4 regions of the Methylophilus sp. DMC14 genome follow, and region 1 is predicted to be linked to each of the others. Evidence: predicted binding sites of a transcription regulator. Region 1 holds the regulator's gene; each other region holds the start of a gene.
The links. The regulator sigma-54, encoded in region 1, starts transcription at its own class of promoters, with help from an activator protein. The targets are predictions, from matches to a motif close to TGGCACNNTTCCTGCT.
Positions count from the first base shown of each region.

Region 2: a site for sigma-54 is predicted at 6,301-6,316, ahead of msuE (FMN reductase). Genes of this name have one in related genera too.
Region 3: a site for sigma-54 is predicted at 3,973-3,988, ahead of nirB (nitrite reductase large subunit NirB). Genes of this name have one in related genera too.
Region 4: a site for sigma-54 is predicted at 5,969-5,984, ahead of glnA (type I glutamate--ammonia ligase). Genes of this name have one in related genera too.

Region 1 covers NZ_JBQUZA010000002.1:461,852-469,621, reverse strand. The annotation lists gene ACT53C_RS06545 (bactofilin family protein) at 1-271, shown strand, start outside; gene erpA (iron-sulfur cluster insertion protein ErpA) at 338-694, shown strand; gene gltA (citrate synthase) at 774-2,063, opposite strand; gene ACT53C_RS06530 (anhydro-N-acetylmuramic acid kinase) at 2,248-3,375, opposite strand; gene tyrS (tyrosine--tRNA ligase) at 3,500-4,738, shown strand; gene ACT53C_RS06520 (RNA polymerase factor sigma-54) at 4,784-6,328, opposite strand; gene lptB (LPS export ABC transporter ATP-binding protein) at 6,335-7,078, opposite strand; gene lptA (lipopolysaccharide transport periplasmic protein LptA) at 7,087-7,701, opposite strand; gene lptC (LPS export ABC transporter periplasmic protein LptC) at 7,760-7,770, opposite strand, start outside.
Region 2 covers NZ_JBQUZA010000001.1:854,920-862,689, forward strand. The annotation lists gene ribB (3,4-dihydroxy-2-butanone-4-phosphate synthase) at 1-350, shown strand, start outside; gene ACT53C_RS04150 (sigma-70 family RNA polymerase sigma factor) at 538-1,053, shown strand; gene ACT53C_RS04155 (FecR domain-containing protein) at 1,059-2,057, shown strand; gene ACT53C_RS04160 (TonB-dependent siderophore receptor) at 2,191-4,614, shown strand; gene ACT53C_RS04165 (SfnB family sulfur acquisition oxidoreductase) at 4,732-5,964, opposite strand; gene msuE (FMN reductase) at 6,351-6,962, shown strand; gene sfnG (dimethylsulfone monooxygenase SfnG) at 6,990-7,770, shown strand, end outside.
Region 3 covers NZ_JBQUZA010000008.1:85,075-92,844, reverse strand. The annotation lists gene ACT53C_RS13880 (bifunctional protein-serine/threonine kinase/phosphatase) at 1-648, shown strand, start outside; gene nirD (nitrite reductase small subunit NirD) at 680-991, shown strand; gene ACT53C_RS13870 (nitrate reductase) at 1,019-3,787, shown strand; gene nirB (nitrite reductase large subunit NirB) at 4,269-6,845, shown strand; gene nirD (nitrite reductase small subunit NirD) at 6,861-7,223, shown strand; gene ACT53C_RS13855 (type IV pili methyl-accepting chemotaxis transducer N-terminal domain-containing protein) at 7,258-7,770, shown strand, end outside.
Region 4 covers NZ_JBQUZA010000001.1:814,844-822,613, forward strand. The annotation lists gene ACT53C_RS03985 (porin) at 1-360, shown strand, start outside; gene ACT53C_RS03990 (DUF6445 family protein) at 468-1,142, shown strand; gene ntrC (nitrogen regulation protein NR(I)) at 1,147-2,538, opposite strand; gene glnL (nitrogen regulation protein NR(II)) at 2,555-3,658, opposite strand; gene ACT53C_RS04005 (DUF4124 domain-containing protein) at 3,768-4,259, opposite strand; gene glnA (type I glutamate--ammonia ligase) at 4,387-5,796, opposite strand; gene ACT53C_RS04015 (rhodanese-like domain-containing protein) at 6,163-6,612, shown strand; gene aroE (shikimate dehydrogenase) at 6,624-7,442, shown strand; gene mtgA (monofunctional biosynthetic peptidoglycan transglycosylase) at 7,457-7,770, shown strand, end outside.

The DNA of each region.
Region 1 (7,770 bases):
GCAAACCCATCCCAGTACACTGATTATCAGTGAAAACGGGGCGGTGACCGGCAGTGTAGAGGCTTCCAAAATTGTACTGAACGGCATGATACGCGGGCCGGTGCGGTCTTCCGTCTTTATCGAGTTGCAAAGCAAGGCGCGTATTATCGGCGACCTGTATTACAAATCGCTCGAAATGCACACCGGTGCAGTGATTGAAGGAAAACTGATTTATCTGGGTGAGCAGTCGGAAGCAAGCCCCACAGAAACATCAACGACAGAAGCCACTTAAACGCAGCCACTTGAAATCCGGCGGAATACCGCCATATACTGAATACGAATTTTACAGGAGTCTATGATGACCACAGAAGCCACCCTTGAAATGCCTAGTCCTTTGGTATTTACCGATAATGCTGCCAAAAAGGTCAAAGAGCTGATTGATGAAGAAGGTACGCCAGAGCTGAAACTGCGTGTGTTTGTGAGCGGTGGTGGTTGTTCCGGCTTTCAGTATGGCTTCACCTTTGAAGAAGAAGTGAACGACGACGATACCCAAGTGGACAAGGACGGCGTGACCTTGTTGATTGACCCGATGAGCCTGCAGTATCTCATGGGCGCAGAAATCGACTATACCGATAGCCTGCAAGGCTCGCAATTTGTCATTCGTAACCCGAATGCGACCACCACTTGTGGATGTGGTAGTTCATTCTCGGTTTAAAAACTAGCGTAACTCAAAATAAAAAAACGCCAGATGATGTCTGGCGTTTTTTTATTTCTTCACTATTTGCATCGCGAAACTAACGCTGATGCAAAGGCACGAATTCCCGACGCTCAGACCCCACATACAATTGCCGAGGACGGCCAATTTTCTGTTCGGGGTCGGCGTTCATCTCACACCATTGTGAAATCCAGCCTGCAGTGCGGGCCAGGGCAAAAATCGCCGTAAACATCGAATTGGGGATGCCCATGGCGCGCATGACGATGCCACTGTAGAAGTCCACGTTTGGATAGAGTTTGCGCGAAACGAAGTATTCGTCCTCAAGCGCAATTTTTTCCAGTTCCATCGCCAGTTTGAACATCGGGTCATCGTGCAGGCCCAGTTCATTGAGCACTTCATGGCAGGTTTTGCGCATGATAGAAGCGCGCGGGTCCATGTTGCGATAAACGCGGTGACCAAAGCCCATCAGGCGGAAGCTGTCGGTTTTGTCTTTGGCGCGTTTGATAAATTCGCCGATGCGGCTGACGTCGCCGATTTCTTCCAGCATGTTAAGCGTGGCTTCGTTGGCACCACCGTGTGAGGGGCCCCATAGCGAGGCGATGCCGGCTGCGATGCAGGCAAACGGGTTGGCGCCGCTGGAGCCGACCAGACGCACGGTAGAGGTAGAAGCATTTTGCTCGTGATCTGCGTGCAGAATCAGGATGCGTTCAAATGCACGGGCCAGAATCGGATTAGGCACATAATCTTCACAGGGCGTGGCGAACATCATGTGCATAAAGTTTTCGGCGTAGCCCAATTTGTTTTTGGGATACATGAATGGCTGGCCGATGTTGTACTTATAGCTCCAGGCGGCAATGGTGGGAACTTTGGCCAGCAGGCGCATGGCAGCCACTTTACGTGATTCCGGGTCGGACACATTGTTGTTGTCTGGATAGAAAGCCGCCATGGCGCCTACGACCGCGATCATGACCGCCATCGGGTGCGCATCGCGGCGGAACCCACGAAATACATTGCTCATCTGGTCGTGCAACATGGTGTGTTCGCTGATGGTGCTCACGAATTCCTCACGTTGATTGTTATCCGGCAGTTCGCCGTGCAGCAACAGGTGCGAGACCTCAAGGAAGTCACAGTTCTCGGCCAGTTGCTCAATCGGATAGCCACGGTAGTAAAGCAACCCTTTTTCACCATCAATAAAGGTAATGCCAGACGTACACGATGCGGTAGACATGAAGCCAGGATCAAACGTGAAATAACCATGTTTGCCCAGGCTGCGGATATCAATCACATCCGTGCCCAGTGAGCCTTTTAGTACCGGTAGCTCAATTGCGCTACTATCGTTGTCAAATGTAATGGTCGCCTTGGTAGCCATAACGTACTCAGTCTTTAATCAAGTTGGTTAAATTATACGCAATCGTTTTGTTTTATCACCGCTTGTGCGGTGACTGTCGCGGAAAAGTTAAAAAAACAATCAAAAGCCTGCACCAGATGTAATCAAGTCACTGGTGCGTTTGCACTGCTTTTGGGAATCATTGCTACGCGTCGTTGCCGGGGGCTTAGTTGGGGTAAACGGCACCCAGAATGCGAGGCCCCGCCGCGCCGGTGACTGCGGCCAAATTGCCCGGCAAATGATCTACACAGCGTTGCGCCAGCCAGGCAAAGGCGACCGCTTCCACCCAGTCCACGCCAACGCCCAATTGATCCGTCAGTTGTATGGACTGGCCAGACAGCGCCTGCAGTCTATTCAGCAAGGCCAGATTATGCGCACCACCCCCACAGACGTAGACTTCCTGAGCCCCTGGGCAGAATCGCGTCAGCGCATCGGTGATGCTCACTGCTGTTAACTCAAGCAAAGTACGCGCCACATTTTGTGCACTGTCGGGGTACTGATGCAGCAGTTGCATTAACCAGGTGTCGTTAAACAGGTCGCGTCCCGTACTTTTAGGTGCGGCCAGTGCAAAATAAGGATCGGCCAACATGGCATTGAGCAAGTCTGGATAAGTTTTCCCGCCAGCTGCCCAGTGCCCGCCCGCATCATAGGGTTGGCCTGTGTGTTGCTGGGTCCAGGCATCCATGAGCAGGTTGCCGGGTCCCGAGTCAAAGCCTGTGACTTGTCCGCGTGCTGGTAGATCACTCAAGTTGGCAATGCCGCCGATATTAATGATGACGCGATGCCTGTCTGCACTCGTAAACACCGCCTGGTGAAAGGCCGGCACTAACGGTGCACCTTGGCCGCCAGCGGCAATATCGCGACTTCTGAAGTCGCCAATGACCGTGATCCCTGTTAATTCTGCCAAGCGGGCATGGTTGCCCAATTGTATGGTGTATGCCATGCCCTCTGCCAGTGTCGGACAGTGCCGGATGGTCTGGCCATGGCAACCGATGGCTGTCACGGCCTCGGCACGGATGTCGGCGAGCTTAAGCAGTTGCTTGACGGCTTGCGCGTAGAGTTCTGCGAGCTGGTTAGCAACCACTGCGGCCTCGTGTAACTCGTTATTGGCGGGCGTGTGCAAGGCCAGTAGACGCTGTTTAAGCGCGTCAGGGTAGGGCAGAAAATAGGTGGCCGTTTGTGTCAGTTGCTCGCCCCGTTGCGAGGTGAGCACGGCATCCACCCCGTCCAGGCTGGTACCGGACATCAGTCCAATAAACAAACGTGGCTGGGAGCGATCGGCAGAAACTTGCATGGGTGTCATTTTAACACTGCTCCAGCCGCGCTTACAGAAATGCATGGGATTACGTTAAAATAGCTGTTTTACTTATTTGAGACGGTGCCATCAGTGCGCATCGTTGTATTTGACGGATACCCGCATGACCGATACCAAACAACCCTCATCTGAAGTGCCAGCATTGAGCCCAGAAATTGCCAAGGCGTTGGCCATTATCAAGCGTGGTGCAGATGAGTTACTGATCGAGCAGGAGCTGGTCGAGAAACTGAAAACAGGCAAGCCGTTACGTGTGAAAGCAGGCTTTGACCCTACCGCGCCCGACTTGCACCTGGGTCATACCGTCCTCATTAATAAATTGCGCCAGTTGCAGGACCTGGGCCATCAGATTTTATTCCTGATCGGTGACTTTACCGGCATGATTGGTGACCCAACGGGCAAAAGCGCCACCCGTCCACCCTTAACCGTGGAGCAGGTCAAGGCCAACGCCGATACCTATGCCGCACAAGTCTTCAAAATACTGGATCCCACCAAAACCGAGATTGTTTTTAACTCCAACTGGTTAAGTGAACTCGGTGCGGCGGGGATGATCAAGCTGGCTGCCAGCAATACCGTGGCCCGCATGCTGGAGCGGGATGACTTCTCCAAACGCTTCAAGGGTAATCAACCGATTGCGATTCACGAGTTTCTGTACCCGTTACTGCAAGGATATGATTCGGTCGCCCTGCAAGCGGATCTTGAGCTCGGTGGTACCGACCAGAAGTTTAACCTGCTCATGGGGCGTGAGTTGCAAAAGCAGGCCGGCCAGTCGCAGCAATGTGTGCTGATGATGCCGCTGCTGGAAGGGCTGGATGGCGTCAATAAAATGTCCAAATCACTCGGTAACTACATTGGCATTAGCGAGGCGCCAGAGACTATTTTTGCCAAGATCATGTCGATTTCAGATGAACTGATGTGGCGCTATATTGATTTGCTGTCTTTTGCGACGCTGGAAACCATTGCCGAATGGAAGGCGCAAGTCGCCAGTGGCGCAAACCCCCGCAATATCAAGGTCGGCTTTGCCCAAGAAATTGTGGCGCGTTTCCATGGTCAAGCCGCGGCTGAAAAAGCCTTGCAGGACTTCCAGACCCGTGCCAAAGGCGGCATCCCGGATGACGTGCCCGAAGTTGAAGTGACCATTGAAGGCGACAGCATCGGCATTAGCCAATTGTTAAAACAGGCGGGCCTGGTTGAAAGCACCAGTGAAGCCATGCGCGCAGTGCAGCAAGGCGGCGTCAAGCTCGACAGCGTCAAGGTGGATGATAAGAATCTGCCTTTGACTAAAGGTGTGACAGTGATCGCACAGGTGGGTAAACGTAAATTTGCCAAGATCACAATCAGGTGATCGGAGCTGAGAAACAAAAAAGGCCGCATCTGCGGCCTTTTTTGTTTAGAGCGTTTTGCGCAAGTTCGCGGGCGGAATATTCAGGGACTCGCGATATTTGGCTATGGTACGGCGGGCAACGACGATGCCTTGTTGTGCCAGTGTGTCGGTGATCTGGTTGTCCGACAAAGGCTTTTTCGGGTTTTCTTCGGCCACCATTTGCTTGATCAAGGCTCGGATGGCGGTGGCAGAGCAGGAGCCGCCTGCGTCTGTGGCTACCGAGCTGCCAAAGAAGTATTTGAGTTCATAGACGCCACGCGGTGTGAGCATATACTTATGCGTGGTGACACGTGAAACTGTGCTTTCATGCAAGTCGAGTTCTTCGGCGATTTCACGCAGTACCAGTGGGCGCATGGCTATTTCACCATGCTCAAAGAAGTTGCGTTGGCGGTCTACAATGGCTTGCGACACGCGCAAAATGGTCGAGAAACGCTGCTGGATATTCTTGATCATCCATTTGGCTTCCTGCATCTGGCTTTGCAGGTATTGGCCTGAACTCTCGCGGTTGCGCTTGAGGATGTCCGCATACATCTGGTTGATGCGCAGTTTGGGGATCACGCCATCATTTAAGGAGGCGACCCAAATGCCCTTGATTTTTTTAACCACCACATCGTGCTGGATAAAGTGATCGTGACTAAAGCTGGAAAACTCGCTGCCGGGTCTGGGGTTTTGCTGGCGGATCAGGTGCTGCGCCGCCTTGAGTACCGCTTCATCGCAACCAAGCACCTTGCGCAGTTTGACAAAGTCTTTGTTGGCAAGCAGCGCCAGGTGGTCTTTGGCAATGGCAATGGCGGTTTGCAAGTGTGGCGTTTCTTGCGGCAAACGCGTCAGTTGCAAGAGCAGGCACTCGCGTAAATCGCGCGCACCTACGCCTACAGGGTCCAGATTCTGGATCAGCTTGAGGGCGGTTTCCAGTTCCAGCAGCTCGACCTCAAGTTCGAGTGGCAAGTGCTCCACAATCTCCTGCAGATCTTGCTCCAGATAGCCATCATCAGTGATGCTATCCAGTAGCAGTTTGACCAGGCTCATGTCACGTTGCGACAAATGTGCCAGTTGTATCTGGTCAATCAGATGCTCGCGCAAACTGATGCTGGTGGTTTCCTGTCTGGAAAAGTCACTGTCTTCGTCTTCCTGATGATTGCGTCCGGCTTCGTCCCAGTTGCTGGTGCTGCCAAACTCTTCATAATCATCTTCAAACTCTGGCGGCGTGAATTCCTCGTTTAAATTGGGCAGGTCGCTCTCGCTCCCGCCCAACTCATCGTGCAAGTCTTCACGCAGACTTTCTGCCGGTGCGGTGATCTCTTGCTGCGTTGCCATGTCAAACGAGCTGGCATCTGTCGGCTCAGCTTCTACAGTGGGGGGAGGCGGTGTGTTATCTTCAAACTCGCCTTCTTCACCGTCTGACATTTCCAGTAACGGGTTTTCCTGCAGGATGGTTTCTAGTTCCTGGTTCAGTTCCAGCGTGGAAAGTTGCAGCAAACGGATCGATTGCTGCAGCTGCGGCGTCAGCGCCAGATTTTGCGAAATACGTAATTGCAGGTTCTGTTTCATGACGGATTACAGCCTAAAATTCTTGCCCAGATACACTTCACGCACACCTTCGTTCTGAATGATTTCATCGGGCGTGCCTGCTGCAAACACAGCGCCTTCATTGACAATATAAGCGCGGTCACAGATGTCCAGCGTTTCGCGCACATTGTGGTCGGTGATTAAAATACCAATATTCTGACTGCTCAGGTAGCGGATGATTTTCTGGATTTCGATCACGGCAATCGGATCAATCCCGGCGAACGGTTCATCCAGCAAAATAAATTTAGGGTCAGTGGCCAGGCAGCGCGCAATTTCAACGCGTCGACGTTCGCCACCAGACAAGCTGACGGCCTGACTGTTGCGGATGTGCTGGATATGCAATTGATCCAGCAAGGACTCAAGCCTTGCCTCACGCTGCTCTTCCGTATAGGGACGGGTTTCAAGAATGGCGAGGATGTTGTCGGTTACGCTGAGCTTGCGGAAAATGGATGCTTCTTGGGGCAGATAAGCCAGGCCCATGCGCGCGCGCTCATGCATGGGCGCGCGGCTCACGTCGGCGCCATTCAGCGTAATGTTGCCTTCATCCAGCGCAACCAACCCTACAATCATGTAAAAGCTGGTGGTTTTGCCTGCCCCGTTGGGACCCAGCAAGCCGATCACTTCGCCACTGCGTAACTCAAGCGTCGTGTTTTTGACGACGGTACGGCCCTGATAGGTTTTTTTCAGGCGGTTAACCTGCAAATGGTTCTGATCTGCTGCCATGGTTTCCATCTTTAAGCTTACTCTTTGCCTTGCTCACCAGTGTTTTCGGCAGGGGCAGGTTCGACCTTGAGTTGCAAGGAGCGATTCATCCGTAATCCCTGTTGAGAGGTTGGCTTGTTGTCAATGACAGGCGGTGTGGTTTTATTTTTAGGCTGTATGGTGGCCTTGACGCGGCTGCCAGCCGTTCCGTTCGGGTTGGCTTTGGTGCCGCCAATCACCTCGGCATACTCGGCGTTGGCGTCGTAGCTGATGTAGTCCCCGGTCACGATGTCTTCACCACGTTTAACCCAGGCATTGGTATACAGTTGCACTTTATCCATGCGGGCGTTGTATTCGATACGTTGACCACTGCCTTGCATCCACTCGTCTTTACCGGTACGTTTTTGTTTGAACGTGGTGGGGTTGCCGGTACAGGTGCTATGTTGAAAGCCGTCCTGATCCTCGCGTACGATCATTTTGTCCGCCTTGATTTGCAAAGTGCCCTGATTAAGAATCACGTTGCCCGTGTAGATACTGATTTTTTTAGCATCGTTCACGGTCACGGTATCCGCTTCAAGCTCTATCGGTTGATCTCGGTCAGATTCTTCGGCCAGCACACTCAGCGGCATGGACAATAGCGCCCATACGCTCATGCAGATCGCTAAAAATAAGGGCTTGTGCGTGTTCAACTCATTTCTCCATAATCAACGGTCATTGGCGTT
Region 2 (7,770 bases), on a different contig from region 1:
CCAGCAGCCAGGCCAATGATTTTTACCGCCCCGGCCATATCTTCCCGCTACGCGCTCGCCGTGGTGGCGTGCTCGAGCGGCCCGGCCACACCGAAGCCGCGCATGACCTCGCGGCCATGGCTGGTTTGCAGCCGGTTGGCGTGTTATGCGAAATCGTTAATGACGATGGCAGCATGGCCAGACGCCCCGATTTATTCAAGTTTGCCAGCGTACACGGGCTTAAAATTATCAGCATTGCCGATATGAAAGCCTACCGTGCGCGCGACCTCAACTACGCGCTGCCGGGCTTGCAGTCGATTCCACGCCAGCAAAGCCGATTGCTGGATGCGGCCATGGTCTACAGCGGTTAACTGCGGATACCGGCTAGCCTTGCGCCCAACCTTGTGTTGGGCTTTTTCATGGCCTGGCCGGGGGTATGGCTTGACCGGAGATCAGGTGGCCGCATTGTTTGTGAGCGCCGCAGACGCGTTTTAGGCTTGTCGATTGTCTGGCTTAATATTAAAATGAGAATTATTATCATTTATGTATTAAGCAGTCATGGCAGACTCTTCGCATTTACCGGTCACGCATTGGTATCAGGCGCATCATCATTGGTTGTGTTGCTGGCTGAATAAAAAAGTCGGTTGTACACACCACGCTGCAGACCTGGCCCAGGATACCTTTGTCAAACTGTTGCTAAAACAGGAGGCGTTACAGCATGTCTATACGCCACGTATCTATCTGTTGCAGATTGCCAAAGGCTTGATGATAGACCAATGGCGACGTCAGGCCCTGGAGCAAAGTTACCTCAATGCGCTGAGTCAGGAGGAGCCTGCCTGCATCTCCCAGGAACAGCAGGCCATGATTACCGAAGCCCTGCTGGAAGTGGATGCGATGCTGAGCCGGTTAAACCCCAAGGCCAAAGCCGCATTTTTGCTGGCGCAGATCCACGGCTTTCAATATCAGGAAATTGCAGACAGGCTGGCGGTCTCTGAGCGCATGGTCAAAAAATATATGGCAACCGCCATGATGCATTGCTTGTTGTTGCGCCGGCAATGGCAAGATGAAAGATAGACCTCATGAAGTCATCAGCCGTTAAGGTGGCGATGTCGCCGGTAGAACAGTTGGCGCTGCAGCAAGCGGCAGAATGGTTTGCCGTACTCAGTGATGACGCCCCCGAGGCGTCTGAGCGGCAGGCCTGGCAAGCGTGGCTAACTGCGCACCCAGCCCACCAACGGGCCTGGGCCGAGGTGGAGGCGATTAATGCCGCCTTCTCCAATCTCAATGCTGTGGCAAGCAAGTCGGCCTCGCATCAGGCCTTGTTGCATTCCAGTGGGCGCAGGCAGGCGTTAAAAATGCTCGGCCTGGCGGGCGTCACTTACTTGGGCGTGAGCCTGTTGCATCGCTACAGCCCCTGGCAAGATTGGCTGACGACGCTCACTGCCAGCGCCATCACCTACCGTACGCCAGCCGGCAGAACGCATCGCGTGCTATTGGCGGACCAAGGCAAACTCTGGCTCAATACCGACACCCAGGTGCGCGTCGCCTTTGGCTGGATGTTGCGGCGCATCACGCTGGAATACGGCGAGATACTGCTGCAATCTGGCCATGACCCGCAAGCGCGGCCCTTGGTCGTTGATACGCAGCATGGGCGCTTGACTGCCCTGGGGACGCGTTTTACCGTCTGCCAGGAGGACACGCGTAGCTTGCTCGCCGTGTATGAGGGGCGGGTGGCGATTACGCCATCACAAGGCACCGCCATCACGTTGAGTGCCGGTCAGCAGGCCTACTTTGACCAGTATAGCGTCGGTGCAATACAGGCCGCGCTTCCTGCCCGTGAAGCCTGGACCCGTGGCATCCTGATTGCGGACAATCAATCGCTCAAAGACTTTATTGCCGAGCTGGCACGCTATCATTCAACCAGGCTATCGGTGGCCCCCGATATTGCCCATTTACGCTTGATGGGCGCATACCCGTTTGCCAACGTGCCGCTGGTGCTGCAGGAAATTACCCATAGTTTGGGCATTCGCCAGCACACCGACGCGCAAGGCAATATTCAATTGCTCCCTGCTTCTTGAGCGCCTGTGATTGTGCTTGATATCAGGCGCGAGTGAAGGTCTTGTATTTTTTTGCGCTGGAGGTTCCCTTTTTAACGGGCTGTTTCGGTTTAGAGATAACAACACGTTATTTTTAACCTAACAGGGAGCTTGAATGAAATCGCATCACACTTTGCCGCTTGCGCGGCATGTCCGGGCGGCGTTACTGACACTGATGATCAGCAGCCTCACACCCATACCGGTATTGCATGCTGCTGAAAAAGAGGCGGTGGCACAGGAATACCAGATTCCTGCCGGACCATTGAGTCAGGTATTAAGCCGATTTGCCGCTGAAGCCGGCATTCTGCTGTCAGCCAATGCTGCGCTGGCAGATGGTAAAACTAGCACAGGGTTGCATGGCAAGTTTACTGTGCAGCAGGCGCTGGACACCTTACTCAAAGGCTCGGGTCTGGAAGTTGAGCATCGCGGGGATCACCGTTATGCCATTCTCCCGCAGTCGGCCAAGGCGAGTACTTTGCCCGAGGTGCAAGTGACAGCCGCGGCCAATAAGGAAACGGCCTGGAGCCCAATTAAAGGCTATATTGCCGAGCAATCAGCCACGGGGACCAAAACCGATACGTCGGTGATGGAAACGCCGCAGTCGGTCTCGGTGGTGACGAAAGATTTTATTCAGGCCATTGGCGCACAAAGCCTGCGTGAAGGCATGGCCTATACACCGGGTGTGAATGTGGCGCCTTACGGCCCGGATTCCCGCTATGACTGGATTGCCTTGCGTGGCATTGATGCGTATTCACCCGGTTTTTATCAAGATAGCTTGCCGTGGCGCAATGCCGGCACGTTTGCGACCGGCAGAATCGAAAATTATGGCATAGAGCGCCTTGAAATCCTGCGCGGGCCGGCCTCGGTGCTGTATGGGCAAAGTACCGCAGGCGGCTTGATCAATGTGGTCAGCAAACGTCCCACCGCGACTCCGCTCAAAGAAATCCAGATGCAACTGGGGAATTATTCGCGTGAGCAGCTCGCCGGTGATTTTTCGGGGCCGCTTAATGAAGACGGCACCGTGTTGTACCGCATTACCGGCTTAGTGCGCGACGCCGACTTGCCGCGTCAAGGCATGAAGGATGACCGGGTGTTTATTGCGCCGTCAATTACCTTTCTGCCTTCAGATAAAACCAGTTTGACCGTCTTGTCGCAGTATATGAACTCGGATGGCGGAATCTTTGCCGGGGCCTTGCCAGAACAGGGTACGCTGCTGCGCACGCCATCGGGAGAAAAGTTGCCTTACAAGACCTTTGTCGGCGATAGAAAATTTAACCGCTTTGAGCAGAAGCAATGGTATGTCGGCTATCTGTTTGAGCATAGCTTCAATGACCAGTGGACCTTTAGGCAGAATGCTCGCTACAGCGAGGTAGATTTGTCGTATTGGCAGGTGTTTGGACTGGGTTATAACCAGGTTAATCCTGCAGCTCCAGCTGACCCAGACAATTATCGCTATATCAGCCGCCAGATGAACGGTAGCCCTGACCACATCAAAGCCTTCACCATCGACAATCAGCTGCAATGGCGGGTTCAGGTGGGGGATTGGCAGCATACCTTGCTGGCGGGCCTGGATTACCAAAAGGTCAGGGACCGCAATCAATTCTATTCTGGCAGTGCCCCAGACCTGGATTTGTTGGCCCCGGAGACTGCACAGAATATCCCTGTGGGCAGTCCTGATACGGATAGCAAGATCAAACTGGCGCAAACCGGTTTTTATCTGCAAGACCAGATCAAATGGGGCTCGCATTGGATTGCGACCTTGGGTGGCCGCTACGACGATGCCACCACTGAGAATGCAGAGCGTATTGCAGGCACGGATGATCGCTACAATGATCATAAGTTTACTAGCCGCGCTGGCTTGCTCTATTTGGCAGACAATGGCCTCGCGCCTTATTTCAGCTATTCAGAATCTTTTATCCCCACCACGACGATCAACCCGCAAACAGGCAAAGGCTTTAAACCCGAAACCGGCAAGCAGTATGAGTTCGGTGTGCGCTACCAGCCGCCGGGCAGCAAAAACAGGTACAGTGCGGCATGGTTTGAGTTGGAACGTAACAATATTATTAGTTACGACCCCAACTTTAGCCCCCGGCAAACTGGGCAGATGCAGGTGCGTGGACTGGAGCTCGAAATACAAACACAGCCGATTGAACATATGAACCTGATTACGGCCTATACGTATACGCCCAAGGTTGAAATCACCGCCAGCAGCAACCCGCAACAGATAGGCACGCCTTTACTGGCCACGCCGGAAAACTCGCTCGCCGTGTGGAGTGATTACCGCTTTAATAATGGGTTAAAAGTGGGCTTGGGTGCACGCTATAACGGCTCTACCCGTGGCAATTTTGATTCTGCATCCGAGCGGATTCCATCATATACCTTATGGGATGCCTTGGTCGGGTATGATCTTCAGCACTGGACGCTGGCATTCAATGCGCGCAACCTCACCAACAAAGAATATATCGCCAATTGCGCTTCTGGCAGTTGCTACTATGGCGAGCCACGGCGTGCCATGCTGACAGCGACCTATCGCTGGTAAGCGGTGTGTACTACGAGGCATAGTCTTTTATAAGCCGTTTGCGCAGACTGTGCTAAGCCTCAAAACAAACAGCCCGATCGTTTATCGGGCTGTTTGTTTTTGAATATCCGTTCTGGATTAAATCCAAGGATGGCGCGGTGGATTCACCTTGTTCAAGCTGTAATTGCCGACGGCATGGTATTTCCAGCGTACCGGATCGTGCAGGGTATGGGTACGTGCATTGCGCCAATGGCGGTCGAGGTTATATTCGCCCAAGGTAGAACGGGTCCCGGCCAGTTCAAACAGTTTGCTGCCCGCCAACAAGGCGGTTTCGGTACTCAGCACTTTGGCTTCAGCCACTGCAATTGAGGCTTCGGCCACAGTGTCTTCATTTGGGTTACGCTGCGCTTCGTCTATGTATTCACCCGCGCGTGCCAGTAAAGCCTCGGTGGCGTGCAGGCGAATCTGCAAGTCACCGATGTCTTTGATGGTATGTGGATCTTCGTAGCCGTGTTCGAGGTCGGTATCTATCCATGGCCGGGTGTAGTTGCGTACAAAGTGCAGGGTGTCTTTAAACGCCGCGCGGGCGATGCCGGTATCCACCGCTGCCTGGATAATCTGCGCAATCGGCCCCATGGTGGTCGGCCGGTCAAAGGCCAGATGGTGCGGCAACACATATTCGCTGGGCACAAAAATATTTTCCAGGATGGTCGTGCCGCTGGCGGTGGTGCGTTGGCCAAAGCTGGACCAGTCATCAATAATGGTCAGGCCCTCGGCACCAGCGGGGACAAACGCCACCACGGTGTTGTCGTGCTCATCCTTGGCCACCACTGGCACCCAGTCCGCCAGCAAGGCGCCAGACGAATAGAATTTTTTGCCGTTTAAAAAGTAGCCGCTATTGGTGGGCGTGAGCTTGGTTTTCACGTCATTGACGCTCTTGGTGCCAATTTCGGAGAACGCATTGCCAAAGCGCACCCCTTGCAGCACCAACTCAAAAAAGTATTTCTTCTGAAAGTCTGAGCCATCCAGGCGCAAGCCTTCCACCATATATAAGTGATTCTGCGGAATCTGGCCGACACTTGGGTCGGCTTCGGCCACGGTGGCAATCACCTCTGCCAGGGTTTTGTTGGAAACAAAGGCGCCGCCATATTCTTTGGGCACGGTAATGCCCCACAAGCCACTGCTAGAAAACAAGTCGAGTTCTTGTCGTGGCAGACGGCGTTCCTGGTCGCGCAGGGAGGCTTCTTTAGCGATTTCGCTGGCCACCTGTTTGGCGACGGTCAAGGCTTCTGCGTCACTTTTAATCACATGCGCGGGTTGCCGCGGCAGGTTTACAGGCAAATGCGCAATTTTATTTGCTTGTGCAGTCATAGTCAGTCCTTATTCAAAAAGAGATCAATAAAGGCATGGCGAGCAGGCACCATGCGTCTGCAGTCACTGTTGCATTTAGTGTGCCAATCAATAAAGCATTGAATTTAAAAGAAAATGTAAAAATCCATCTCTGCTGCCGCCTCTATAGAAACAGTTTGCTGCTGAATGACTGCTTTAAAAGCAGCAGCCACTGGAGGGTGGGGTGGGAGCGAACTGCAGCGTGATCGCGCAAAACTGCTGATTTAGCAGCAGTTGATCAGCAACTAGCGCTGGAATCCAACACCTATTAAAAGAGATTTTTTACATAAGTAATTGAAATATAAACATATTATGCTCTGGCATGGATGGTGCTAATACTCTAGCAAGCGAGTCGTTTGCGAGTTTTCGTGCAAACGACATTAGTCACCGATATTTCAGGAGTCATGATGAGCCGTCCTTTAAAAGTCACTGCCGTCTCCGGCAGCTATAAATTACCTTCTAGAACCGCTGCGCTGGTGCAGGCGATCACGCAAAAGTTGGGGCAGCAAATCCCGATTGATCTGCACGTGGTGGAGTTAAGCGAAATCGCCGGCAGCCTGGTCGCTTCCTACGATCCCAAAGCTTTGCCAATCAACGTACAGCAAGATATCCAGGCGATTGAAACCGCCGATTTACTGGTGGTGGCTACGCCTGTGTATCGCGCCTCTTATGGAGGGTTGTTCAAGCATTTGTTTGATCTGGTCAATCTCGAAGCATTGATTGATGTGCCCGTGCTGCTGGCAGCAACCGGCGGCACTGAGCGTCATGCCTTGATCATTGATCATGAGCTGCGCCCATTATTCAGCTTCTTCCAGGCAGTCACGTTGCCGATCGGTGTATATGCCGTTGAAGCGGATTTTGAAAATTATCAAATCAAGAGTGAGGCGGTGAAAGCGCGCATTGATCTAGCGGTAGAGCGTGCCCTGCCTTTGCTCAAACATCGCGAGCTTTTGAGCCAGGAAAAGTTATTAGCCATTTAAATTCAGTGATTTTTGGAGAGATTAAAGATGAGTACAGAAAACATTAAATTTGCCTATTGGGTGCCTAACGTCAGTGGTGGCCTGGTGGTCAGTAACATTGAGCAGCGCACCAGTTGGGATATCGATTACAACCGCAAGCTGGCACAAATTGCCGAAAAAGCCGGATTTGAATATGCATTGAGCCAAATCCGTTTTACAGCGGGGTATGGGGCCGAGTTTCAGCATGAGTCGGTATCTTTTTCGCATGCCTTGCTGGCGGCGACCACCAAACTCAAAGTGATTGCCGCCATTTTGCCTGGCCCCTGGAATCCTGTGTTGGCCGCCAAACAATTGGCGACGATTGATATTCTCACCCAGGGACGGATTGCGGTGAATATTGTCTCCGGCTGGTTCCGCGGGGAGTTTACGGCGATTGGCGAGCATTGGCTGGATCATGACGAGCGCTACCGCCGTTCGCGCGAATTCATTGATGCGCTCAAAGGGATCTGGACCCAGGATAACTTTACTTACAGAGGCGATTTTTACCGCTTTAGTAACTACTCACTCAAACCTAAACCTTTGCAGCAGCCACATCCAGAAATTTTCCAGGGCGGCAGTTCACGTGCTGCGCGCGATAATGCGGCCGCGGTCTCAGACTGGTACTTCACCAACGGTAACACCGTGGAAGGGATCAAGGCCCAAGTGGACGATATTCGCGCCAAGGCCGCGGCCAATAAGCATCACGTCAAGATTGGCGTTAATGCTTTTGTGATTGCCCGCGATACCGAAGAAGAAGCAAAAGCGGTATTGAAGGAAATTATTGATAAAG
Region 3 (7,770 bases), on a different contig from region 1:
GCCACCTTGCAGCAACGGCTGGATGCCGGCCATCACTTCACCATCAATGGCGTGGCCAATATCGGCCAGGATCTGTTGCGTGGCTTGAGCATGCTGCACCGGCTCAATATTGTGCACCGCGATATCAAACCGGCCAATATTCACCTGGGTAGCGATACACGGTTGCGCATCCTCGACCTTGGCGTCGCGCTTAACACCACGCTGCCCATGCCCGAGCAGATGGAAAATCCCGGCACGCCCAGCTATATGGCGCCGGAATTGTTTGACGGCAAACTGGCCGACCGCCAGGCGGATATTTATGCCGCAGGCGTCACGCTGTATCACCTGCTGACACGCAAGTATCCCTATGGCGAAATCGAGCCGTTCCAGTCACCGCGCTTTGGTGAACCGGTGCGCCCCAGCCGCTACCGCCCCGAGATTCCGGCCTGGCTAGAAAACCTGATTCTGAAAGCGATTGCCCGCAAACCGGAACACCGCTTTGAAACCGCCGAAGAAATGCTGCTGGCGCTAGAGCATGGCGAACTCAGACCCATCGTCATCCCGCGCACGCCACTGATTGCCCGCGCGCGGCTGGTCAAATGGCAGTGGCTGGCCATCATTTCATTGTGCGTGAATGTGTTATTGATTTATTTGTTACTGGTCTCATAAGGCCAGTAACAAATTGGAAAAGAGGAAAAAAATGCGTTGGACGAAAATCTGCCCGCTAAACGACATCCCTGCCCTGGGCGCACGTGTGGTGCGTCATGGCGAGACCGACATTGGTGTGTTCCGCACTGAAGATGACCGCGTGTTTGCGCTCAACAACCGTTGCCCGCACAAAGGCGGCCCGCTGTCGCAAGGCCTGGTCTATGGTGACAAAGTCGCTTGCCCGCTGCATAGCTGGAAAATCAGCCTGGTCGATGGCCAGGCCGAAGCGCCCGATGTCGGCCAGACCGCCTGCTATGCAGTCAAGGTCGAAGATGGCATGGTCTATCTGCAATTAAACCCGTAATTTTCAGGCAACACGGACAGCTCCCTTATGTCGCAACAGCAACAACTCCAGACTGCAAACGATCTGCTCACCGCAGTACCGGTCTCCTTCCATCCGCAACGACGTGAAACCCGCAGCACCTGCTGCTATTGCGGTGTCGGCTGTGGCGTCATCATTACCACCGAGGGCCAGCAGATTGTCGATGTCAAAGGTGACCCCGAGCATCCGGCCAACTTTGGCCGCCTGTGCACCAAGGGTTCGACCCTGCACCTGACCGCCAAACTGGACGCACGCGCCCTCTACCCGGAACTGCGCCTGTCGCGTGACCTGCCGCGTACGCGCGTCAGCTGGAATACCGCGCTCGATCATGTGGTTGAGCGCTTTGCCGAGATTATCAACACCCATGGCCCGGATGCGGTGGCTTTTTATATCTCCGGCCAGTTGCTGACTGAAGATTATTATGTATTTAACAAGCTGGCCAAAGGCCTGATTGGCACCAACAACGTCGATACCAACTCGCGCCTGTGCATGAGTTCTGCCGTCGCCGGTTACAAGGCCACGCTGGGCGCCGATGCACCACCGGCCTGTTATGAGGATATCGACCATACGCAATGCCTGTTCATTGCCGGCTCCAATACCGCTTTTGCCCACCCGATTGTGTTCCGCCGCATTGAAGATGCCAAGGCGAACAACCCGGACATGAAAATTGTGGTGGTAGACCCGCGCCGCACCGATACCGCACAGCTGGCAGACTTGCACCTGGCGATCTTGCCCGGCACCGACGTGGCGCTGTTTAACGGCCTGTTGCATGTGATGCTGTGGGAAGGCTTGCTCGATATGGCTTATATCCGCAACCATACCGAAGGCTTTGAAGCGCTCAAGGAAACCGTGCGCGAATACACGCCCAAGATGGTAGCCGATATTTGTGGCGTGCCTGAGGCCGATATTATCCAGGCCGCCAAGTGGTTTGGTGCGGGCCCGACCTTGTCCATGTATTGCATGGGGCTGAACCAGTCCATCCATGGCACTGAAAAAAATGCCGCGCTGATCAACCTGCATCTGGCCACCGGTCAGATCGGCAAGCCCGGCGCAGGCCCATTCTCGCTGACCGGTCAACCCAACGCCATGGGTGGCCGCGAAGTCGGCGGGATGGCCAACCTGCTGTCGGGCCACCGCGACCTCGCCAATGCCGAACACCGTGCAGAAGTCGCGCGCTTGTGGGGCGTGCCCGACGTCCCGGCCACGCCGGGCAAAACCGCGGTAGAGATGTTTGAGGCGGTTAAAAGCGGCGAGATCAAGGCGATCTGGATTGCCTGCACCAACCCCGCCCACTCCATGCCAGACCTCAACAATGTGTTGGCCTCCCTGCAACAGGCTGAGCTGGTCGTGTTGCAAGATGCGTTTAACAATACCGACAGCAATGTCTATGCGGATGTATTTCTGCCTGCCTCGACCTGGGGCGAAAAAGAAGGCACGGTCACCAATTCGGAGCGCCGCATCACGCGCGTGCAGCCAGCCGCCCCCAAGCCGGGTGAAGCCCGTCATGACTGGGAGGCAGTGGTCGACTTTGCCCACCGTTTGGCACAAAAACTGGGTAAACCAGACACCCTGTTTAACTACCCGAATACCGAAACCATTTTTAACGAGCACCGTGAAAGCACGCGTGGCCGCGACCTTGATATCACTGGCTTGAGTTACCAGATTCTGGAAACCCGCGGGCCACAACAATGGCCGTTTAAATCGGGCGCCAGCCAGGGCGAAGCCCGCTTGTACACCGATGGCGTGTTCCAGAAACCGGGCGGTAAGGCGCATTTTGTCAGCGCGGTGTATAAACCAACCGCTGACAAGCCGGACGCGCGCCATCCCTTCCGCCTGCTCACCGGCCGCCTGCGCGACCAATGGCATGGCATGAGCCGCACCGGCACGCTGGCGCAGCTCTATAACCATGTCGAAGAGCCAGTGGTTTCCATGCATGCCGATGACATGCAACGTCGCCAGATCAGCGAGGGCGACATCGTTAAACTGAGTAACAAGCGCGGCGAGTTAATCATCAAGGTGCAGCAATCAGACGAAGTCAAACCGGCCGAGCTGTTTATCCCCATGCACTGGGGCAGCCAGTTTATGCACGGCTTGGGCGTGAATGTGTTGATGCCACCGGCTTTTGATAAAACCTCCAAGCAACCGGAACTCAAGCACACGGCGGTCAAGATCGAAAAGTTGAGCTTGCCCTGGCAAATGACGGTGATGCGCAGCTGCAACGACCTGCACTTGCTCGCCGACATCCGCGCGCTGTTGGTGGCCTTTGATTACGCCACCGTGGGACTGTATGGCCGTGGCAACGGCATGCTGATTCTGCGCGCGGCGCACCACGCTGCCCCAGATAGCCAACTGATCGCCCGGCTGGATCAGTTGCTTGGCATGGTAGAAGATGCGCCCATGCTACGGCTGGATGATGTCAAACGCGGCATCAGTAAACGCATTCTGGTCGAGCAAGGCCAAGTCAGCGCGGTGCGCCTGATTGGTGAAATGCTGGCCGCAGACTGGCTCAAGCAAGTCATGCTCGAAGGCCAGTTCACCGATGAATTGCGCAAATGGGCACTGGCGCCGCTGGCGGCGCCCCCCACTGGACAAAAATCACGCGGCAAGATCGTCTGTAACTGCCTGGATGTCTCAGAAAACGAGATTATCGAGACCTGTCAAATGGGAGCGGATTTACCGACGCTGCAAGCCAAGCTGAAATGTGGCACCAGTTGCGGCTCCTGCGTGCCGGAACTCAAGCGGCTGGTCAAACTGCATGGCAAAACCCATGCGGGATAAGGACATCACGCGCGCACCTGAATGCAGTTGATCGCCTGTCTGCACAGGATTGCGCCAAGGATGGTGCAATCCTGTGCACATGCCTCATTAGCGTGCACCAAACCAATGGCAGATGGATCGCACGGTGCCCGCAAGCTCAAACATACACGCAATATCGCAGATAAAACACATCAGGAACAATGACTTAGCATAAATCCTGATTCATCTGCGCCCCCATCCTGGCGGTTGGCATGCCAATTGCTTTTTTATCACAAAGTGGCGTTTTATCATGCCATTTTTAAATCAGAGATTTTCCATCGTCGGCAAATCTCATACTGGACAACGGCGTCCATAGCTTGTTTCGCAGGATTGCAATGTGCAATCGCGGCATAGGCTATGGACGCCGTTTTTGTTTTTAGGCTTTGAGTTTGGTAACGCAATGCACGCAACTGACATGAAAACATCGTGACACTGCCTGCTTGCATCTGATTAGGAATACAAGATGAATCAACACACACGCATCCTCGTCGTCGGCAACGGCATGGTGGGTCATTATTTTGTGCAAGCGCTGGTGAAACGCCACCCTGACCTGGCCGCGGCTAACCTGCAAGTCACCGTGCTGGGCGAAGAACCACGCCCGGCTTATGACCGCGTGCACCTCTCCAGTTTTTTCTCGGGCAGCACGGCGGAAGACCTGTCGCTGGTCGAGCCTGGGTTTTATGACCGGCCGGGCCTGACATTGCGCCTCAATGCACGCGTCAGCCAGATTGACCGCCACCAGCATACCGTTACACTGACAGACGACACGATCTTGGCCTACGACAAGCTGGTACTGGCGACAGGCTCTTATCCATTTGTCCCTGCTGTCACCGGGCGTGACCGTGAAAACTGTTTTGTCTACCGCACCATTGAAGATCTCGAAGCCATGACGGCAGCAGGCAAAACCGCCAAGAGCGGTGTCGTCGTTGGCGGTGGCCTACTGGGCCTGGAATGCGCCAAGGCATTGAAAGACATGGGCCTGGAAACCCATGTGGTTGAATTTGCGCCCCGTTTGATGGCGGTGCAAGTAGACGAAGCGGGCGGCAAAGTGCTGCGCAGCAAAATTGAGGAGCTGGGTGTACACGTGCACACCAGCCGCAATACCACGGCGATTGTCGATGGAGCGACTGCACGCCACCGCATGGTGTTTTTTGATGACACCTGGCTGGAAACCGACATGATCGTGTTCTCTGCCGGGATCCGTCCACGCGATGAACTGGCACGTGAATCCGGCCTGGCCATCGGCGCGCGTGGCGGTATCGCCATTGATGACTTTTCCCGCTCCAGTGACCACAATATTTACGCCATCGGCGAATGTGCCAGCTGGAACGACGAGATGTTCGGCCTGGTCGCCCCTGGCTATGACATGGCCCGTACTGCCTGCGCACACCTGCTGGGTGAAACATCGACCACTTTCCAGGGCGCAGATATGAGCACCAAGCTCAAACTGATGGGGGTGGACGTTGCCAGCGTGGGCGATGCCCATGGCAAAACCCATGGCTGCCGAAGCTACCAGTACACCGATGAGGTGCGCAATATATACAAAAAAATCGTCGTCAGCGAAGATGGCAAAAAACTGCTGGGCGCCGTGCTGATTGGCAATGCCGATGAATACGGCACGCTGCAACAGATGACCATCAACGAAATGCCGCTGCCGGAAAATCCTGAATTCCTGATTCTGCCAGCCAGTGATGGCAAGGAAAAACCTGGCCTGGGCGTGGATGCCCTGCCGGATACCGCGGTGCTGTGTTCTTGCAATAATGTCAGTAAGGGCGCGATTGGCGAAGCGGTGGCGGCTGGCAATTGCAGCATAGGCGCCATCAAGTCCTGCACCAAAGCCGGTACCGCCTGTGGTGGCTGCGTGCCGTTGGTGACGCAGGTGATGAAAGCACAGATGGTGAAACTGGGCATGACCGTCAACAATCACCTGTGCGAACACTTCCCCTACTCGCGCCAGGAGCTTTACCACCTGGTACGTGTGGGCCAGATCAAATCGTTTGATGAGTTACTGCATAAACACGGCCAGGGCCTGGGCTGCGATATCTGCAAACCCACCGCCGCCAGCATTCTGGCCTCATGCTGGAACGAATTTATCCTGAAAAAAGACCTGGCGTCCTTGCAGGATTCCAATGACTACTTCTTGGGCAACATCCAGAAAGACGGCAGCTACTCGGTGGTGCCACGCATGCCGGGCGGCGAAGTCACGCCTGATGGCCTGATCGCCATCGGCCAGATCGCGAAAAAATATGGCTTGTATACCAAGGTCACCGGCGGCGCACGCGTGGACATGTTTGGCGCCCGCGTGGAGCAATTACCCAATATCTGGGAAGAGTTGATTGCTGCCGGCTTTGAATCTGGTCATGCCTACGGCAAATCGTTACGTACCGTCAAAAGCTGTGTCGGCTCCACCTGGTGCCGGTATGGCGTGGATGACAGTGTCGGCCTGGCCGTGCAGCTGGAGAACCGTTACAAAGGCCTGCGCGCCCCACACAAAATCAAGTTTGGTGTCTCGGGCTGCACGCGTGAATGCGCCGAAGCGCAAGGCAAGGATGTGGGGTTGATTGCGACTGAAAATGGCTGGAACCTCTATGTGTGCGGCAATGGTGGCATGAAGCCACGCCATGCCGAGCTGCTTGCAAGCGACCTCAGCAAAGAAGACGCCATCCGCATGATAGACCGCTTCCTGATGTTCTATATCCGCACGGCTGACCGCCTGCAACGCACCAGCACCTGGCGTGATAACCTCGAAGGCGGCCTGGATTACCTCAAGCAAGTCGTGATTGAGGATTCGTTAGGGCTGGGCGCTGAACTGGAATCCCAAATGCAACACGTGGTAGACAACTATCAGGACGAGTGGAAAACCGCCGTTACTGACCCCGAAGTGCGCAAGCGCTTCCGCAGCTTCGTCAATAGTGTGGCAGGTGACGACAATATTGTCTTCGTCAATGAGCGCAACCAGATCCGCCCGGCCACGCCCGCAGAAAAACAGCAGACCGTACCTGCCGCCAAGGTCATCCCCATCCTGGCAGCAACAGAGTAATCAAGGAAACCGTCTATGAATCAGTTACAAGCAACAAACGCCCAGCCTGCCGAGGCAGGCGCATGGCACCCAGTGTGCGCACTCGAGGATATCTGGCCGAATATGGGGGTCTGTGCCCTGATTGAAGGCCAACAAATTGCCATTTTCCGCCTTAAAGACGACCAGCTCTACGCGCTGGATAATCACGACCCGCATAGCGAGGCCAATGTGCTATCCCGCGGCCTGGTCGGTGATTTGGGCGGCGAGCCTGTAGTCGCCTCACCGATTTACAAGCATCACTACCAGCTACGCACTGGCCTCTGTGTTGAGGACGCAACCGTGTGTCTGAATGTTTACCCGGTCGAAGTCAGGGATGGCAAGGTGTGGGTACAACGATAACCAGGGTGACTCAGAGGACAGAACCATGCACGCCATGAAAAAGACCGATAAACCCGGCCAGCACACCATCCTGAATAGTGACCGCATGGTGGCGCTGATCAACCTCTCTGGCCGCCAGCGCATGCTATCGCAACGCATTGCGCTCAATATCCTGTTGAGTGCACACCAGCCTGAAGCACTGGCCCAAGCCAAAGAGGCGTTGGCCTTGTTTAGCCAGACACATACACTTCTGGTCAAAGGCAACCATGAGTATCCCGGTGTTTATTTTGCCGCGCTGGAAAAAGTATTGTTTGGCCCGGAAGATAACGAGGCCAAAATCCGGCAATTTATTCAACATTGCCAACAGGCGATTAGCGCCTGCGAAAGTAATCAGGGTCTGCCTGCAGCCATGATCCCCTTGCTGGGCGAAGAGGCCAGCTTGATCGTGGCCGTCCTCAACCAGATTACGGTCACGTACGAAAATGAATCCAAACACTGCGAACTGCTCAGACGCAAAAAGCAGGAAAACCTGATGAGCAGCATCCAGAAGATCGCCAAAGAAGCCAAG
Region 4 (7,770 bases), on a different contig from region 1:
TACTACTACGATGGTCGTGGTATTGGTCAAGGCTTGCAATTGCGTGACGGTTTTGATGTAACAGGCAAGCGTCGTGACTCTAAAGGTGGTTATGTACAAGGTACATACACAGTTCCTGGTGTTGGTACAAAGTTGGGCGTAAGCTGGGGCCAATCTACATTGGACGGCAACAGTGCTGACACAGTATTGGATCAGCTGAAAGACGAAATGTGGACTGTTGGTGCTTACCACCCATTGACCAAGCACTTGAACTTGGTTGCTGAGTATTCAGAAAGCAAAGAGAAATTGGATCGCGTTTCTGCATCATCCTTGGATGCTAAAGCTAAGACCGTGTCTTTGGGCGCAATTCTGTTCTTCTAATTTAATTGCAGTTTAACTGCGTAAATTATTAGTCAGTAAGAACGGCAACTTCGGTTGCCGTTTTTTTATGGGCATCAACTTAAACCTTTAATTTTGGCTTAATTACTATGAATTTGTATCCAGTGACAATTGTGGAGAATTTTTATGAAGATCCAGACGCTGTTCGTACTTTTGCGTTAAATCAGAAATATCAATATCGTCATCAATTAGGTAACGTTCCTTATGTTTTTCCAGGATGTAGAACTAAGGATTTGTCTGTCATTAACAAGCCACTCTTTGAGAAGCTTAGTACAAAAATTATTTCACTTTTCCATAACTCAGAATATGAGCATATGCGTTGGGCAATTTCGACCAACTTTCAGAGTGTCAGTGAAGAATACGGCCGTGGCGTAATTCACACGGATGGGAATGCAGTTTTTGCAGCGGTGTTATATTTAAGTCCTGATGCACCTTTAGATTCGGGGACCTCTTTATTCAGGCCTAATAAAAGCTTTGATCAGGCTTTATACGAAAAAGCACTTAAGGTGAATGATAAGCGCTTTGCGGATGGTACTGTAAAGATGGATACCGCTTATCACAGCATGTTTGATGAGATTGTGAGAATCAATAACGTTTATAACACCTTGATACTCTATGAAGGCAGACATTTTCATGCCGCAAATAACTTTTTTGGTAAGACATTAAAAGACTCACGGCTGGCGCAAGTCTTTTTTGTCAGTAGTATTGATGCGCAAAGACACAGCTCATTCCCACTTTGGCGGAGTCAGCAAGTTCACATTTAAATTGCTAATCATCAATGCCTAGCTCCTGAATTTTACGTGTGAGCGTATTGCGCCCCATGCCCAACTGATTGGCAGCTTCAATCCGGCGGCCATCGGTATGGGCGAGGGCACGGGTGATCAGGATGCGCTCAAACTCTTTGGTTTTGGCATCAAGGATATTGGTTTCTCCGCGATTAAGCGCGTCGGTGACTTCTTGGGCTAGCGCTTCTTGCCAGGAGCCTCCGCTACTATGTTTGCCCGTATCTTCTTTAAGCTCTGGGGGTAAGTCATTAACATCCACGTTTTGACCTGGCGCCATCACGGTGAGCCAGTGGCAGACGTTTTCAAGCTGGCGAACGTTACCGCTCCAGTTGACCGACATCAGGTATTTGATGGCTGCCTGTGACAGTTGCTTGGGCTCAACCCCCAATTGCTGTGCACTGTGGGCGAGAAAATGCTTGGTCAGCAAGGGGATATCTTCTCTACGTTCACGCAAGGGCGGCAAGCGCAGACGAATGACGTTCAGACGGTGAAACAAGTCTTCACGGAACAGGCCTTGTTTGACGCGTTCTTCGAGGTCCTGGTGAGTGGCAGCAATCACGCGTACATTGACTTTGATTGGTTGATGTCCGCCCACGCGATAAAACTGGCCGTCGGACAAGACGCGCAACAATCTGGTTTGCAAGTCAGCAGGCATGTCGCCGATTTCATCCAGAAACAAAGTGCCGTTATCTGCTTGTTCAAAGCGGCCCCGTCTGGCGGCGGCGGCCCCTGTAAATGCTCCGCGTTCATGACCAAACAATTCGGATTCTAATAAATCTTTGGGAATCGCTGCGGTATTAATGGCGATAAATGGCTTGTCAGCCCGTGGACTGTGTCTATGTAGGGCGCTCGCGACCAGTTCTTTACCGCTGCCGGATTCGCCGTTAATGAGCACGGTGGAGTGCGAGCGGCTCAGGCGGCCAATGGCACGGAAAACCTCTTGCATGGCGGGGGCCTGGCCGATGATTTCTGGCGAGGGGCCGGTGTCTTCTACGGCCTCGACAGATTGACGCATGCTTTCTTCAACGGCACGTTTGATAATTTCGATGGCTTGATCTACATCAAACGGTTTGGCCAGATACTCAAACGCGCCACCCTGAAAGGCTGCGACAGCACTTTCGAGGTCTGAGTAGGCGGTCATGATAATGACTGGAATTTCAGGATACCGCTGCTTCACCTCGGATAAAAAGTCCAGGCCCGAGCCATTGGGCATGCGGATGTCACTGACGATGACTTGGGGTTGTTCACGATTTAAAGCGTTGAGGGCTTCTGCTGGGGAGGAAAATGTTTTGAAATCAAAGTCGGTGCGCGCCAGGGCTTTTTCAAACACCCAGCGGATGGATTTGTCGTCGTCTAGGATCCAGATTGGCTTCATAGCTGTTTCTCGTGAATTATTGTACGGATGATTTTAATTGCGTACTTTCAATAGGTAGCAATATATGGAAGATGGTTTTACCCGGCTGCGAGTCACAATCGATCATGCCGTGGTGCTGGGTAATAAAGGTTTGTGCCAAGGCCAGGCCCAAGCCTGTGCCGCCTTCACGACCGGATACCAGTGGGTAGAAAATACGTTCTTTGATGCCGGCAGGGATGCCTGGGCCGTTATCAATAATCTCTAAATGAATCCCGACACGGTAACGTTTTCTGGCTAGCGTAATTTGGCGCTCAGCACGCGTGCGGAAAGTAATGCTCGCACCTTCGGTCTGGTGCTGCTGCATCGCTTGTGCCGCATTACGCGCAATATTGAGCACGGCTTGGATCAGTTTTTCGCGATCGCCAATGAGCTCCGGCAAGCTGGTATCGTAGTCGCGGATCACGCGGATATGGTTAGGCGATTCTGCCAGTAACAGACTGCGTACGCGCTCCAGCACTTCATGAATGTTGGTGGGCTCATATTTTGGCACGCGGTGTGGTGCCAGCAGTCTGTCCATGAGGCTATGTAGTCTGTCAGCCTCTTTGATAATCACCTGGGTATATTCTTTTAGGCTGGGTTGCGGCAACTCAAATTCAAGCAATTGTGCCGCACCACGCAAGCCGCCTAGCGGGTTGCGGATCTCATGCGCCAGATTCCTGAGTAATTCAGAGTTGGCTTGCTGCTGTATCAACATGCGCTCTTCACGCGCAATACGCAATTGCTGATCCATTTGCACAAATTCCAGAATCAGCATGTCTTCCGGCGTTTGGTTGAACGCGGCTGAAATAGGGGTGGCTGTGCAGGTCACGGCCGTTGTATGGCCGCGTTGGGTGGTCAGTGCAAACTCATGCTCACGATATGGGCTCTGTGTTTCTATGGCGTTAGTCACGGCCATTTGCAAAATTTCGCAATTCACAAACACGTCATGGATATGCGCCCCTTGAATCTGGTTGGCACTAAATGCAAACAGAATCTCGGCGCTGGAGTTTGCGTAAGTAACTTCTAGTTGGTTATTAAGCAAAATGACTGCCGTGGCAATATGCTCTAAACCACTAAAGCCGTTGGGAGATTTCTGTACCATGTCCTGAGCTTGTTAAAAAGAGTGAATCACGCCCTGTTTTAAAGCAAAACCCAAGCCAATTCTTACAAGAAACGTAAAAATGATTGAGCAAGCCCCCAAAATGGTGCATTTAAAGGTTGAGTTCTTTATTTAACAGCTCGATATTGCGCTCATGTGCCTGAATTTCGGCCTCAATCACTCGCAGTTTTTCTTCATACTTGGCGACATTCCTAAACGTTTTTCCATTGGCACCTCTATAGACTTCTGGCGTGTTCTGGGCTTCTTCATATAACAGGCGTGCATTCTCAAGTGCTTGTTTTTCTTGAGAAAGCTCGTTCATTAATAGCTCTCGCCGCTTTTGGTCGCGTTGATTTTGTGTCTGATTATCGACTTTGGGAAAATCGGCCGGAGAGGGTGTTTTTACATTGGCTTTTTTCTCCCTGGCAGGGGGTGGAGGCTCTGTGGTTCTGGGCCCACTAATAATGAGCTCTGCCTTGCTTTTGCCTTCGGGTTTGATATTGGTATAGGTGGTGACGCCGTTACTGTCGGTATATTTGTAAATATCTGCCCAGCTTTGGTTGCACATGAGCGCGAAGGTGCAAATGTAAAAAAGTCTTTTCATGGCAATAGTTTAGAGTAGATCGTTGAGGGTATCAACGTCTGCTCGCCTAAAAACGTTGACGGAACAGCGCGCACATAAAAAAACAGGGCAGCCCTGGGCTGCCCTGTTTTAGTGCGTGCTCTTGTGATTAGCAAGAGTAGTACAGGCCAAATTCCACTGGGTGTGGTGTTTGGCGCAGTTTAGTGACTTCTTCCATTTTCAATGCAATGTATGCATCAATCCAGTCGTCTGAGAAAACGCCGCCGCGTGTTAAGAACTCGCGGTCTTTATCCAGATACTCCAATGCTTGTTCCAGAGATGAACATACCGTTGGGATCAATGCATCTTCTTCTGGTGGCAGATGGTACAAGTCTTTAGTCGCTGGTTCACCTGGGTGAATCTTGTTCTGAACGCCATCCAGACCAGCCATCAACAGGGCTGAGAAAGCCAAGTATGGGTTAGCAATCGGGTCTGGGAAGCGCGCTTCAACACGGCGTGCTTTGTCTGAATGCACAAATGGAATACGAATCGCAGCAGAACGGTTTTTAGCTGAGTAAGCCAGTTTGACTGGTGCTTCGTAGTGTGGAACCAAGCGCTTGTATGAGTTGGTGCCTGGGTTGGTAATCGCATTCAGTGCACGTGCGTGCTTGATGATGCCGCCGATGTAGTACAGAGCGAAGTCGCTCAGGCCTGCATAGCCGTTACCTGCAAACAGGTTTTTGCCATCTTTCCATACTGACTGGTGTACGTGCATACCGGAGCCGTTGTCACCAAACATCGGTTTAGGCATAAATGTAGCAGTTTTACCGTAAGCGTGTGCAGTATTAGTCACTACGTATTTCAGGATTTGCGTCCAGTCAGCACGCTGTACCAAGGTCGCAAATTTAGTACCGATTTCACATTGACCCGCTGTTGCCACTTCGTGGTGGTGCACTTCAACAGGCACGCCCAATTCTTCCAAAGTCATGACCATGGCAGAGCGGATGTCATGCAATGAATCGACAGGAGGCACTGGGAAGTAGCCGCCTTTAACGCCTGGACGGTGGCCAGTGTTGCCGCCCTCGAATTTTTCACCTGAGGACCAAGCGGCCTCTTCGGAGTTGATTTTCACAAAGCTACCACCCATGGTGGCATCCCATTGTACGCTGTCAAAAATGAAGAACTCTGGCTCTGGACCAAAGTAAGCAGTGTCGCCCAGGCCGCTGGATTTCAGATAAGCTTCAGCGCGTTTTGCCAGGGAGCGTGGGTCACGGTCATAGCCTTTACCATCAGTAGGGTCTACTACGTCGCAGGTCAGAACCAAGGTCGGTTCGTCAAAAAATGGATCGATGAATGCGGTGCTTGCATCAGGCATCAATTGCATGTCAGAGGCTTGAATGCCTTTCCAGCCAGCAATGGAAGAACCATCAAAGGCGTGACCTTCGGTAAATTTATCTTCGTCGAAGGCAGACACTGGCACGGTCACGTGCTGCTCTTTACCTCTGGTGTCGGTAAAACGGAAATCAACAAATTTGATGTCGTTTTCCGCAACCAGTTTCATTACGTTTGCAACGGACATTACATTCTCCTCAGTGATCAAGATCTAAAATGATTCAACTTGCGCACGCAAAAAAGGGACATGTTGCGGATGTCCCGGAACGTGAGCAAATATAAAAACACAAACTAGCAAAACAAATAGATATGTGGAATTTTTGGTTTACGAATTCCATTGAATCTTAGGATGTAATAGTAGCAGGAAGCATGCCACCCAAAAACAGGCATTTTGCATGGATATGAGATATCTGACATAAAAAAGCAAAATCAATGGGCACTAATTAGGTGCACTGCAACAAATTGAGCACAAAAATGGTGCTAAATGTGTTTGCATGGCTTTCACAGGTATACTCGCGGTTTAACTAAGTGATTGAAAGAGTGAAGGTGTCATTTGGAGAGTGTTGAAAAAATCTTGCAACAAGCCGCTCAGCGCGCAGAACAAAATGGCTTGACTTACGCGGGAGCCGTCACGCCGCAGGAGGCGTACGCGCTGGTTAGTCAGGATCAGAACGTGGTATTGGTGGATGTGCGTTCACGTGCCGAGTTGGAGTTGGTTGGGCGCGTGCCAATGGCGGCCCATCTGGAATGGGCGTTTTATCCAGGCATGATTGCCAATCCTGAGTTTGCCGATCAGTTACAGGCGTTGGTTGATCCTGCGCGCACCGTCGTATTTATGTGCCGCACGGGTGGCCGCAGCCATAATGCTGCCTTGCTGGCGCAAAAACTCGGATATCCCAACGCCTACAATATGCTCGAAGGCTTTGAAGGCGAAGCGAATGAGGCCAAGCAAAGAACCCTGATCAATGGCTGGAAACATGCAGGCTTGCCCTGGTCCAACTAGGTGATCTTGCTATGTCGGTTGAAAAATACGCAGTCATTGGCCACCCGATTGCGCACAGCAAATCGCCGTTGATTCACCAGGCATTTGCGCAGCAATTTGGCAAGACGATTGTTTACGAAAAGGTGTTGGCACCTCTGGATGGCTTTGCGTCCACGGTGCAGCAATTGCAGCAACAAGGGTATGTGGGCGCAAATGTCACGGTACCATTCAAATTTGAAGCCTATGACTTAAGCCAGACTTTATCTGAACGCGCGCAGGCGGCCGGGGCAGTGAACACCCTCAGTTTTGGTCAAACGCAAATTCAGGGCGACAATACCGATGGCTGTGGGCTGGTCAATGACATTCTCAAACATCACCAGACGGCCCTGGCCGCAAAAAAAATCTTGTTGCTGGGCGCAGGCGGCGCTGCGCAAGGCGTGATGCTGCCGTTGATTGCACAAGGCCCGGCGCAATTGACCATTGCTAACCGCACACAGGACAAGGCGCAAGCCATGCTGGATAAGTTTGCGGACGCGGGGGGGCAATGTGGCGTCTTGCTGGCCGTGACCACGTTTGCAGCACTTACCGAGGCCTATGACGTGGTCATTAATGCCACTTCTGCGGGATTGTCTGAGACACCGTTACAGCTTTCATCGCATGTCTTTGGCACGCATACCCTGGCTTACGACATGATGTACGGCCGGGAGACGCCGTTTATGCAGCAGGCGCGTACCGCAGGCGCACAGGTGGCAGATGGCTTGGGTATGCTCATCGAGCAGGCGGCAGAAGCGTTTTTTATCTGGCATGGATTGCGTCCTGACACGGCCCCAGTGATTCAGACATTCCGCTAATCTTCATTTCTGTCATGAAACAAAGCATCAAGCTGTTTTTTGCCCTGTTTTTACTCTGGGTACTGTTGTATCAGGTCTGGATACTCAGCCATATTTTGTGGTGGGTAGATCACAACCCAGGCGCCACTGCCTTCATGCAGGCGCGGCTGGAAGTGATGCAAGAAAGCCATCCCGAAGCCACCATACAGCAGCAGTGGGTGCCTTACGCCAAGATCAGCAACCATTTAAAACGCGCAGTGATTGCGGCGGAAGATAGCAAATTCGTTGACCATGAAGGCTTTGACTGGGTCGGGATCGAAACCGCTTTTGAGAAAAACCTCAAGAAGGG